DNA from 3 places in the Roseburia sp. 831b genome. Region 1 is predicted to be linked to each of the others. Evidence: riboswitches for the same ligand, from Rfam matches in the RefSeq annotation. Region 1 holds a riboswitch; each other region holds the start of a gene.

The links. Region 1 has a riboswitch for thiamine pyrophosphate ahead of thiT (energy-coupled thiamine transporter ThiT). Riboswitches for the same ligand answer to the same signal wherever they lie in the genome.
Region 2: another riboswitch for thiamine pyrophosphate. It lies ahead of thiD (bifunctional hydroxymethylpyrimidine kinase/phosphomethylpyrimidine kinase); the one in region 1 lies ahead of thiT (energy-coupled thiamine transporter ThiT).
Region 3: another riboswitch for thiamine pyrophosphate. It lies ahead of thiC (phosphomethylpyrimidine synthase ThiC); the one in region 1 lies ahead of thiT (energy-coupled thiamine transporter ThiT).

Annotation. Positions count from the first base shown of each region.
Region 1 is NZ_CP135162.1:20,943-24,222, reverse strand. Features, by position in the region: gene BIV16_RS00100 (DUF4321 domain-containing protein) at 1-224, opposite strand, end outside; gene BIV16_RS00095 (MarR family winged helix-turn-helix transcriptional regulator) at 234-689, opposite strand; TPP riboswitch at 1,597-1,705, shown strand; gene thiT (energy-coupled thiamine transporter ThiT) at 1,738-2,424, shown strand; gene BIV16_RS00085 (ROK family glucokinase) at 2,604-3,280, opposite strand, start outside.
Region 2 is NZ_CP135162.1:2,219,213-2,222,492, reverse strand. Features, by position in the region: gene BIV16_RS10130 (methyl-accepting chemotaxis protein) at 1-151, shown strand, start outside; gene BIV16_RS10125 (DUF2798 domain-containing protein) at 642-1,157, shown strand; TPP riboswitch at 1,223-1,328, shown strand; gene thiD (bifunctional hydroxymethylpyrimidine kinase/phosphomethylpyrimidine kinase) at 1,629-2,438, shown strand; gene thiW (energy coupling factor transporter S component ThiW) at 2,425-2,937, shown strand; gene thiM (hydroxyethylthiazole kinase) at 2,939-3,280, shown strand, end outside.
Region 3 is NZ_CP135162.1:2,258,998-2,262,277, forward strand. Features, by position in the region: gene BIV16_RS10295 (PucR family transcriptional regulator) at 1-519, shown strand, start outside; gene thiC (phosphomethylpyrimidine synthase ThiC) at 522-1,829, opposite strand; TPP riboswitch at 1,899-2,007, opposite strand; gene BIV16_RS10305 (serine hydrolase domain-containing protein) at 2,109-3,280, opposite strand, start outside.

The sequences.
Region 1 (3,280 bases):
ATAATGCTTGCAATTGTAATCTTAATGGTCAGCCCAAATGTCAGAACCAAGATTCCAAGATTCAACACGATTGGTTCTGCAAATCCGAAGTTTTGTCCGTAATTTAACCAGCTTAAAAATGGTACTCCCTCTGCAAGTGAACCAAGGAAGCCTCCAAGCACAATTCCTGCTAACAATAATAAAAACAGTGCCCAATTATTTTTTCCTGCATTCCCTCTACTCATTGTATTCTCCTATTTCTTCTTATTTTCTTCGTAAACTTCATGAAAAAAGTTTGTAAGCGTCTCCATAGAATGAGCTAAAACCGTCAATTCTTCTCTGGAAAGTGAATTTTTCATGGAGCTAATCATACGATTATGAAACGCCTCATGATGTTCGTAAGCCCGTTTTCCTTTTTCCGTCAATGAAATAAAGACAATTCGTTTGTCCTCTTTGGTTCGCTCCCTTGTCACATAACCTTTTTCTGTCAGACCTTCAATTGCCTTTGTCATGGTGCCTGTTGTGACATTCATGCTTTTGGCAATTCCAGTCATGGTTTTTGCCTCTTTCGTACCGATTCCTTCTATAATATGGAAATCGTTATACGTGATGTCATGGAACTCCTCTGTTACCAGTTCTCTTCCCTCAATCTCCGTGATATCCTTGAAAAGTTTCACCAATAACTCGTTAAATGCTTCATCTGTTGTCATTGTTATACTCCTTTTTGCTGTCATAAATCAAAAAACTTCTGTCCGAGTCAAGTTTCCAGTTTTTATGACAATTTTCCCCGACTTTTATCATACCATGTCTTGCCTAAGAATCAAGAAATTTTCAAATTTTCGTTATAAAAAAGGAATGTATAACTATTATTGTAGTTATATTATTGTATGCACTTGGCTTTAAATGGTTTTAGACGTTTTCTAACTTTTCCACTCCCTTCACTTTGGCTCTTTAAGAGATTCTAGATACGTCCTGCTTTCTCCAACGCCTTGTTCTGGCGACTTTAGGTGGTTTTTGTAATTTTCCGGATTCTCTACTCCATTGCTTAGAGAACTTTAGGTGCTTTCAGCGATTTCACACTTTTTCTACTCCATTGGCTTGGCGCCTTTAGGTGTTTTTAAGCAGTTATCTTGTTTTCTACTCCATGGCTTAAATGACTTTAGGTGTTTTCAAGCATTTATCTTATTTTCTACTCCATTGCCTTGGCGCCTTTAGGTATTTTTGAGCATTTATCTTGTTCTCTACTCCATTGCTTAGAGGACTTTAGGTGCTTTCAGCGGTTTCACACTTTTTCTACTCCATGGCTTAAATGACTTTAGGTGTTTTTTCAACTTTTCCCAGTTTCCTACTCCATTCGCTCGGTGGCTTTAGGTGCTTTTTCAACTTTTCCCAGTTTTCTACTCCATTGCTTAAATGGCTTTAGGTGTTTTCAAAAGTTTTCTGCTTTTTCTACTCCATTGCTCTGACCTGCTTCGATTTTTCTTCAACCAACTTCCATCTTCATCCTCTGGCGAACCGGATTGTATTTTTCGACAATCTTCCTTGACTTTATTTCTTAACGTTGCTATATTTAACGACGAAGGTTTTCCTAAACCTATCACGTTACACACAATAAAATATTTCTGCTAGGGGTGCATTGCTTTTTGCAACGCTGAGAGATGATTTTCATCGACCCTCATTACTTGAACCGGATAATACCGGCGTAAGGAAGCGTTTTTATCACTCCCTCCTGGCATGAAATATGAAGGGAGATTTTTTATGAACAATTTTTTTGCAACACCAGAAGGAGCCTGGGATGACGGCTCTGCACATTTAACTACAATTGGTCTTGTGATTATCATTGCCATCATCGCAATCTTAATCATTGGTTCACTTCTCGTTCGTCACAAGAGCGCTGAGACCAAAAAGGCTATTACAACCAAGCAGCTTGTATTCTCTGCAGTTGCCATTGCACTTGCAGTTGTGACCTCTATGATTAAATTTGCCAACCTTCCAATGGGTGGTTCTGTCACATTGTTTAGTATGCTCTTTATCGCTTTGATTGGTTATTGGTACGGTCCATCTATCGGACTTATGACCGGTTTTGCCTATGGTCTTGTTCAGTTTGTCATGGAACCAATCTTTTACACGATTCCGCAGATGCTTTTGGATTACCCGCTTGCATTCGGCGCCTTAGGACTCTCCGGTTTCTTTTATAAGAAAAAATGGGGCTTACAGATTGGATATGTTGTCGGTGTAATCGGACGTTTCATTTGTTCCACCATTTCCGGTGTTGTTTTCTTCGGTTCTTTCGCACCAGAAGGAACTCCGGCGTTAGTCTATTCCGTAACTTATCAGGCAAGCTACTTAGTACCGGAGGCACTTGTAACCTTGATTTTGATTTCACTTCCACCGGTTGCAAGCGCCCTTGCTTATGTGAAAAAAATGGCACGTGCAGAAGTGTAAGTCAAACTTTGAAAAATATCTCATATGAAGCAAACATAACTTTTGAAACCAGAAATTTGCTTGCTCAAAAACAGTCAATTTGAAAAAATCCACAACTTACGAAATTTATAGTTCTTCGTAAGCTGTGGATTTTTATTTCTGTACCTCTGGCAATACACAGATACATCCCTGCATCTTTTTTAGTCTTCTAACAACATACGGACACATCCATACATTCCTGCATCATTTCCAAGGGATGCAAGTTCGAATTTTGCACCACGGCAGGCATGGAAGGTTCTTTCTACATAATATTTTTCAATATTATCTGTTAAAATCTTACCAGCTTTTGAAACTCCACCGCCGATTACAAATGCCTGTGGGTTTACTACACATGCAATATTAGCAAGTGCTGTTCCTAAAATCTTACCTACTTCGTCTACAAGACCAACGGCAACCGCATCTCCTGCTTTTGCTTCGTCGAAAACATCTTTTGCAGTGAGTTCATCAAAATTGCGTAAAGATGTCTCAGCGGTTGTAGTTGCAAGCTTTCTTTTTGCAATACGAACAATTCCGGTTGCTGATGCATACTGCTCTAAACATCCACATTTTCCACATCCACAGAGTTCGATTTCGTCTTCATTCACCATGACATGTCCGATTTCACCACCGGCTCCTGTTGCACCAGAAACCATCTTACCACCGATGATGATTCCACCGCCAACACCGGTTCCAAGTGTAACCATAACTACATCTGTAAATCCTTTACCGCCGCCTTGCCACATTTCTCCAAGTGCTGCGACATTTGCATCATTTCCTACTTTTACAGAAAGACCACTTAAGTTCTGTAACTGTTCTGCAACATTGAATACACCCCATC
Region 2 (3,280 bases), 930 kb from region 1:
TGCCACAACAGAGGAGAACACCGCAATGATTACAAGCATTGCAGAAAGTATTTCTTCCCAAAGAGATTCCGTTCAAGGTGTGCAAAATGAGATTTCCAATATCACAGACCTTTCCGGACGCCTCAGTGACCATTTTACACAGGAATCCTAGTTCTATGAAAATCCACAAGAAATTGATTTAATTTCAGCAAAAATTTGTACAATTTAAACTATTATATCAAGGGTATTTCCTATGCTATAATAGCGCTACGACGTGCAGCCGAACAGCGATCGCAAAGACCGCTGTTCGGCTGCTTTTTTGTTCGGGTGGCAAAAGATAGTATGTAACTTTATGAGGGAAAATTGGATAAAGACAAGGCAATTTTGTGACTTTGGAAGAATATTAGAAAATCTTAGTATGCCTATCATTTTTTAGTGATGTTCTGCCAAGGATGGCAGAACAAGGATTCACGAGCCATGGAAGGCTCGTTGAATGCCGGTCACGTCATGATGAAACAGTTTTCGTTAGGCATACTTAGGTTTTCTTATATTCGAACATCGGAACATAATAGATTTGTCTTTATCTAATTTTCCATCTAGAAAACTACAAACTATCTTTTGCCACCCGCACGAATCCACAAAAGAAAAGGAGAGAATCTATTATGCCAAAAACAAAATTACAAGAAGTCGTTTTCACCATTTTAATGGTATTCGTCATGGTTTATGCCATGATTTGCTACAATATTGCACTGAATATGGGAGGAATGAGCAATGTTGTATTTTTAAATGCGTTCCATGAATTGATTATTATGGGACCAATCGCATTCATTCTGGATTTCTTTTTATTCGGAAGCCTTTCCAAAAAACTTGCATTCCGTATTGTGACACCAGGCGTGGACAAGCCAATCATGCTTATCCTTGCAATCTCATCCATCACAGTATGCCTGATGTGCCCATCCATGAGCCTTGCAGCAACACTTTTATTCAAACATGCTGGAAAAGAAGTGATTGCGGTCTGGCTTGAGACCACAGCACTCAATTTCCCAATGGCGTTCTTCTGGCAGATTTTCTTTGCCGGACCACTGGTTCGTAGAATTTTCGGACTGATTTTCAAAGAAAAAGAAGAGCAGGTCATGGAAGAAGAAAGTGACTATCTAGAAGGTGGAAAAGCAAGATAGGACTTGCAAATAAAAAAAGAACAGGTATAATGAAACTGTTGTAAAAAGTTCCTGTCAAAACAGGAGAAAAGAAAACGGGGTGCTCGCGCAGGCGGGCTGAGAGTAAGCGGATGCTTTAACCCAGAACCTGATTTGGATAATGCCAACGTAGGGAGATACCGAAGAATTTTTTGTGCAGAAATCTATATTTGGGTTTCTGCACTTTTTTATTGAAATCTGTGCGGCAAAAATATCTGGTTTTAATTATTTGAGCAGATTTCATAAAAGAATATTTCAAATTTCTGTTGTGCAAAACATTCCGATAAACCTCCGAATACGAAAATCGTTTTCAGCAGAGGCTTCAACGACTTTTGAGTTTTATCTCCATTGCACAAAAAAGAAATTTTCCATATTTTTTTATAAAATCCGCTATAAATATTTAGAATCAGATATTTTGTCACACAGATTTCAAAAGAAAGTGAGGAAGAGACAATGAAGACAGCACTGACAATTGCCGGAAGTGATTCAAGTGGTGGAGCCGGAATCCAGGCGGACATCAAGACCATGATGGCAAACGGAGTCTACGCGATGAGCGCAATCACAGCACTTACCGCGCAGAATACGACAGGAGTAACAGGAATTATGGAGGTAACGCCGGACTTTTTGGCGGCGCAGCTGGATAGTATTTTTACAGATATCCGACCGGATGCGGTCAAGACAGGAATGGTTTCTTCCTGTGAAATCATCGAAAAGATTGTAGAAAAATTAACAGAGTACCAGGCAAAAAATATCGTGGTTGACCCGGTTATGGTAGCAACCAGCGGTGCAAAGCTGATTAGTGATGAGGCGATTTCTACGCTAAAAGAAAAACTATTTCCAATTGCAACCGTGATTACGCCAAATATTCCGGAAGCAGAGGAATTGTCCGGAATGGAGATTCAGACGAAAGAGGACATGGAACAGGCAGCAGAAAAAATTTGTGACAGCTACGGTTGTGCAGTTTTATTAAAAGGTGGCCATCAAAGAAATGATGCCAGTGACCTTCTTTTTCAAAAAGGAAAGAAACCGGTCTGGTTTGAGGGAAAAAGGATTGACAATCCGAATACGCATGGCACGGGTTGTACCTTATCCTCAGCAATTGCGTCGAATCTTGCAAAAGGCTACGACCTTGAAACATCCGTTTGTTATGCGAAAAATTATATTTCCGGAGCACTCGCAGCGATGCTTGACCTTGGAAAGGGCAGCGGTCCGATGAATCATGCATTTGCAATCAAAGGAGAGTATCAAAATGAAAACGTTTAACTTGAAAAAATTAACATTAACTGCCATTTTTGCAGCAATTGCAGTGGTAGGAAGCTTATTTTCTTTTCCGGTGTTTGGCTCAAAATGTGCACCAATTCAGCATCTTGTCAATATTTTATGTGCCGTGACCGTGGGACCATGGTGGGGACTTGCGCAGGCTTTTACGGCTTCTGTCATTCGAAATCTGCTTGGACTTGGAAGCCCGCTTGCTTTTCCAGGCAGTATGTGCGGAGCATTGCTTGGAGGACTTCTCTATCGCTATGGGAAAAAACTGCCTTTTGCCTATCTCGGCGAGGTGCTTGGAACCGGAATTTTAGGTGGAATGCTTTCCTATCCGGTGGCATATTTTGTGATGGGAAACCAGGCAGCAGCAATATTTACATTTGTAGTTCCATTTCTGATTAGTACCTGTGGTGGAACCATTTTGGCGATAGTTCTTACTATGCCATTAAAGAAAACCGGAATTCTTGGAAAAATGAAGGAAAGTCTGGAGCAATAATATGGAAGAAAAACTGATATCAATTCGGAATCAGATAATAGAAAAACGTCCTATCGTGCAGTGTATTACCAATGCGGTGACCGTCAATGACTGCGCAAACCTGCTGCTTGCGGCGGGCGCCTCGGTGACGATGGCACACCATCCGTTAGAGGTGGAGGAGATTGCGGCAGGAAGCACCGCTCTGGTCTGTAATTTTGGCGCAATCGCAGATTATGAGGCGATGGAAAAAGCGGGGCGCATCGTGCATGAAAAAGGTCACGCCATCGTGATTGACCCGGTTGGTGTATCCGGCTCCACTTACAGGAGAACGAAGTGCCTGGAGTTGATGGAAAAAGTCCATCCG
Region 3 (3,280 bases), 890 kb from region 1:
GGGGAATCCATGTCTTTTTCAAAAGAGACACTTCTAGACATTATCGAGGAACAGCTTGCACTCGTGGACGTCTCCCCGGCGGACTTTTTCATCGGCATCGCCGACTCGCTTCATCCGCTTGCACAGTTAAACATTGCCATCTCGCAGGCTTTGACCGCGAACCGTATCTGCCAGCTTCAGAAAAGCGGCGTCCTTCTCTTTTCCGAAAGCGGCATTTACCGGCTCGTCACGCCACTGCTTTTTGATGCAGCCTTTTTAGAGGATTATCAGGAAAAAATTGCCATTCTCTCGCACTATGATGAAAAATACACCTCAAACCTGCTCCAGACCTTAGCAGACTTCGTCTCCTGCAACGGTGAAATTGCTGCCACCGCCGCAAAAATTTATCAGCACCCGAATACCGTGCGCTACCGGCTCAAAAAAATAAGTTCTCTCTGGTCGATTGACCAGGAGAACTTATATAACTACGCTTTTTCATATATGCATGCCTACGAGCTGCTTACGCATACTAATATCTGATTTTATTCATCAAAAATAGAAACAATTTCTCCGTCTAAGATGCGGTTCATGTTCTTCACGGCACAGAAGTTACCGCACATACTGCAGGTGTCTTCTTTTTCCGGCTTGGATTCTGCACGGTAACGGCGTGCTTTTTCCGGGTCGATTGCAACGTCGAACATTGCTTCCCAGTCTAATTTCTTTCTTGCCACATCCATCTTGTGATCCCAGTCCATCGCTCCCGGAAGTCCTTTTGCGATGTCTGCTGCATGAGCTGCAATACGGGTTGCAATGATTCCTTCTTTTACATCATCAACATCCGGAAGACGTAAATGCTCTGCCGGTGTCACATAGCATAAGAAAGATGCGCCGCTCATCGCTGCGATTGCTCCACCGATTGCAGATGTAATGTGGTCGTATCCAGGCGCAATATCGGTTACGATAGGTCCTAGCACATAGAATGGTGCGCCGTGGCAAAGTGTTTTCTGAATCTCCATATTCGCTGCAATCTGATTCATCGGCATATGTCCCGGTCCTTCAATCATAACCTGAACGTCTTTTTCCCATGCACGTTTGGTCAGCTCACCTAAGGTGATTAATTCCTCAATCTGGGAAGCATCTGTTGCATCCTCTAAACATCCCGGACGACAGGCATCTCCAAGACTTAATGTCACGTCATACTCACGGCAGATGTCTAAGATTTCATCGAAATGCTCATAGAATGGATTTTCCTCACCGGTCATCTCCATCCATGCAAAAATGATGGAACCTCCACGGGAAACAATGTTCATCAGACGTTTATTTTTCTTGAATTTCTTTGCTGTTTCTTTGTTGATTCCGCAGTGAATCGTCATGAAATCCACACCGTCTTCTGCGTGCATTCTTACGATATCAAGCCACTCCTGTGATGTAATTTTGCCAAGTGCCTTGTGATAGTAAACAACTGCGTCATAGATTGGAACCGTTCCAATCATCGCCGGGCACTGCTCTGTCAGCATGCGGCGGAATTTTCTGGTATCACCATAGGAACTTAAGTCCATGATAGCCTCTGCTCCCATGTCAACCGCGTTTTTCACCTTTTCCATCTCCATGTCAAGGTCTTTCATATCTCTGGATGTACCAAGGTTTACATTTATCTTTGTAGTCAATGCAGAACCTACTCCGCTCGGAGAAATTGCTTTATGTACTTTATTGCAAGGAATAATTGCCTTTCCTTCCGCAATCAAACCACGTAATTTTTCCACATCCATATGTTCTTTTTCTGCAACCTGCTGCATTTCCGGCGTTACAATGCCCTGTCTGGCAGCATCCATCTGTGTTGTGTAACTCATTCTTTTTCCTCTTTTCTGTTTTCTAACAACGCAAAAACGGAGGACACCAAATGGTATCCTCCGCATTATAAGCATTCTCTTCTTACTTCCTACGATGGCATTATCCATATCAGGTGTAAGGGTCGAAGTTCGATTACTTCCTCTCAGCCTGCATGAACAAGCTCCCCCGTATTTATTCTTTTTATGCTGATTATCAGCTAGATTATTATAACGAATTTTTTTCCATTTTGCAAGCCTTTCGCACTATTACTCCACACGCTGTTTTTGCACTGTAAACTGTTAGCAGAATTCGCTCCACACAATATTTTTTAATTTGCGTGTCAGCGGCATCGTTCCGGCATCTTTTCTCTGACAGGAAAGCAGCATTGTAAGGTTGTCCTTCGGGCTGTTGATAAAATAAAATCCAAGCCAGCCATCCCAGCCGTATTCCCCTTTTGTGCCGAACATATTGGCTTTCTCCGGTTCTTTTAAAATGCGCAGGAAATTCCCATACGTGTAACCGTTTAAGCTTTCCCATGCACGGTTCATACTCTCCTGCTGCCACGGCATGAGCGCTGCCTGCGTCATGTATTCGACGGTGCGCTCCGAGAGAATCCGCTTTCCATGATAACTTCCTTTTTGTAAAAGCATCTGCGCAAATTTGGCATAATCATCGATTGTGGATACCAGACCTGCTCCGCCCGATTCAAATGCCGGTGGAACATCCTGCGTGTAGCGGATGGCAAGATTATTCGTCTGGCATTCCCTAATGCTGCATTCCTTCATGCCGCCTTCCACACGTTCATAGACTTTTGCAAGGCGGTGCTGCTTCTCCTTTGGCACATAAAATGCGGTATCATGCATGCCAAGCGGCTCAAAGATTTCTTTCTGTAAAAATTCGCCAAACTTTATCCCTGTTATCGCTTCAACAACCGCTCCCATGATGTCTGCCGATGTTCCATACATCCATCTGCTGCCCGGCTCAAATGCAAGCGGGCAGTCTGAAAGCTTCCGTGCGACTTCACGGGTTGTTCTTTTATTCTCCGTATAAAGCTGCCGGTCTAATTCTTCAAATACTTTTTCAGCTGCCACGGAACCGGCATTGCTGTTATCCCCGCCGTACGCCAGTCCCGACGTCATGTTTAACACTTCTTTGATTAAAATATTCCGGCCGCACGGTATGACGTTTGCTCCATCGACGCAGGTCATGTCTGCGTATTCCGGTAAATAATCACAAAGCCACGCCCCCGCATCGAGAAGCCCCCGCTCCATCAGAATCATTGCCGCTACGGATGTAATCGGTTTTGTTGCAGAATACAGACGGACAATGGTATCTCTCCCATAATCTCTGCCCGTCTCACAGTCTGCCTTTCCTCGTTCGACATAAAGTTCTTCTTTTCCATCTTTTATTACCAAAAGCGATGCGCCTGCCACCTCATGTTCTGCAATTGCACGCTCTATGCACGCCTCTA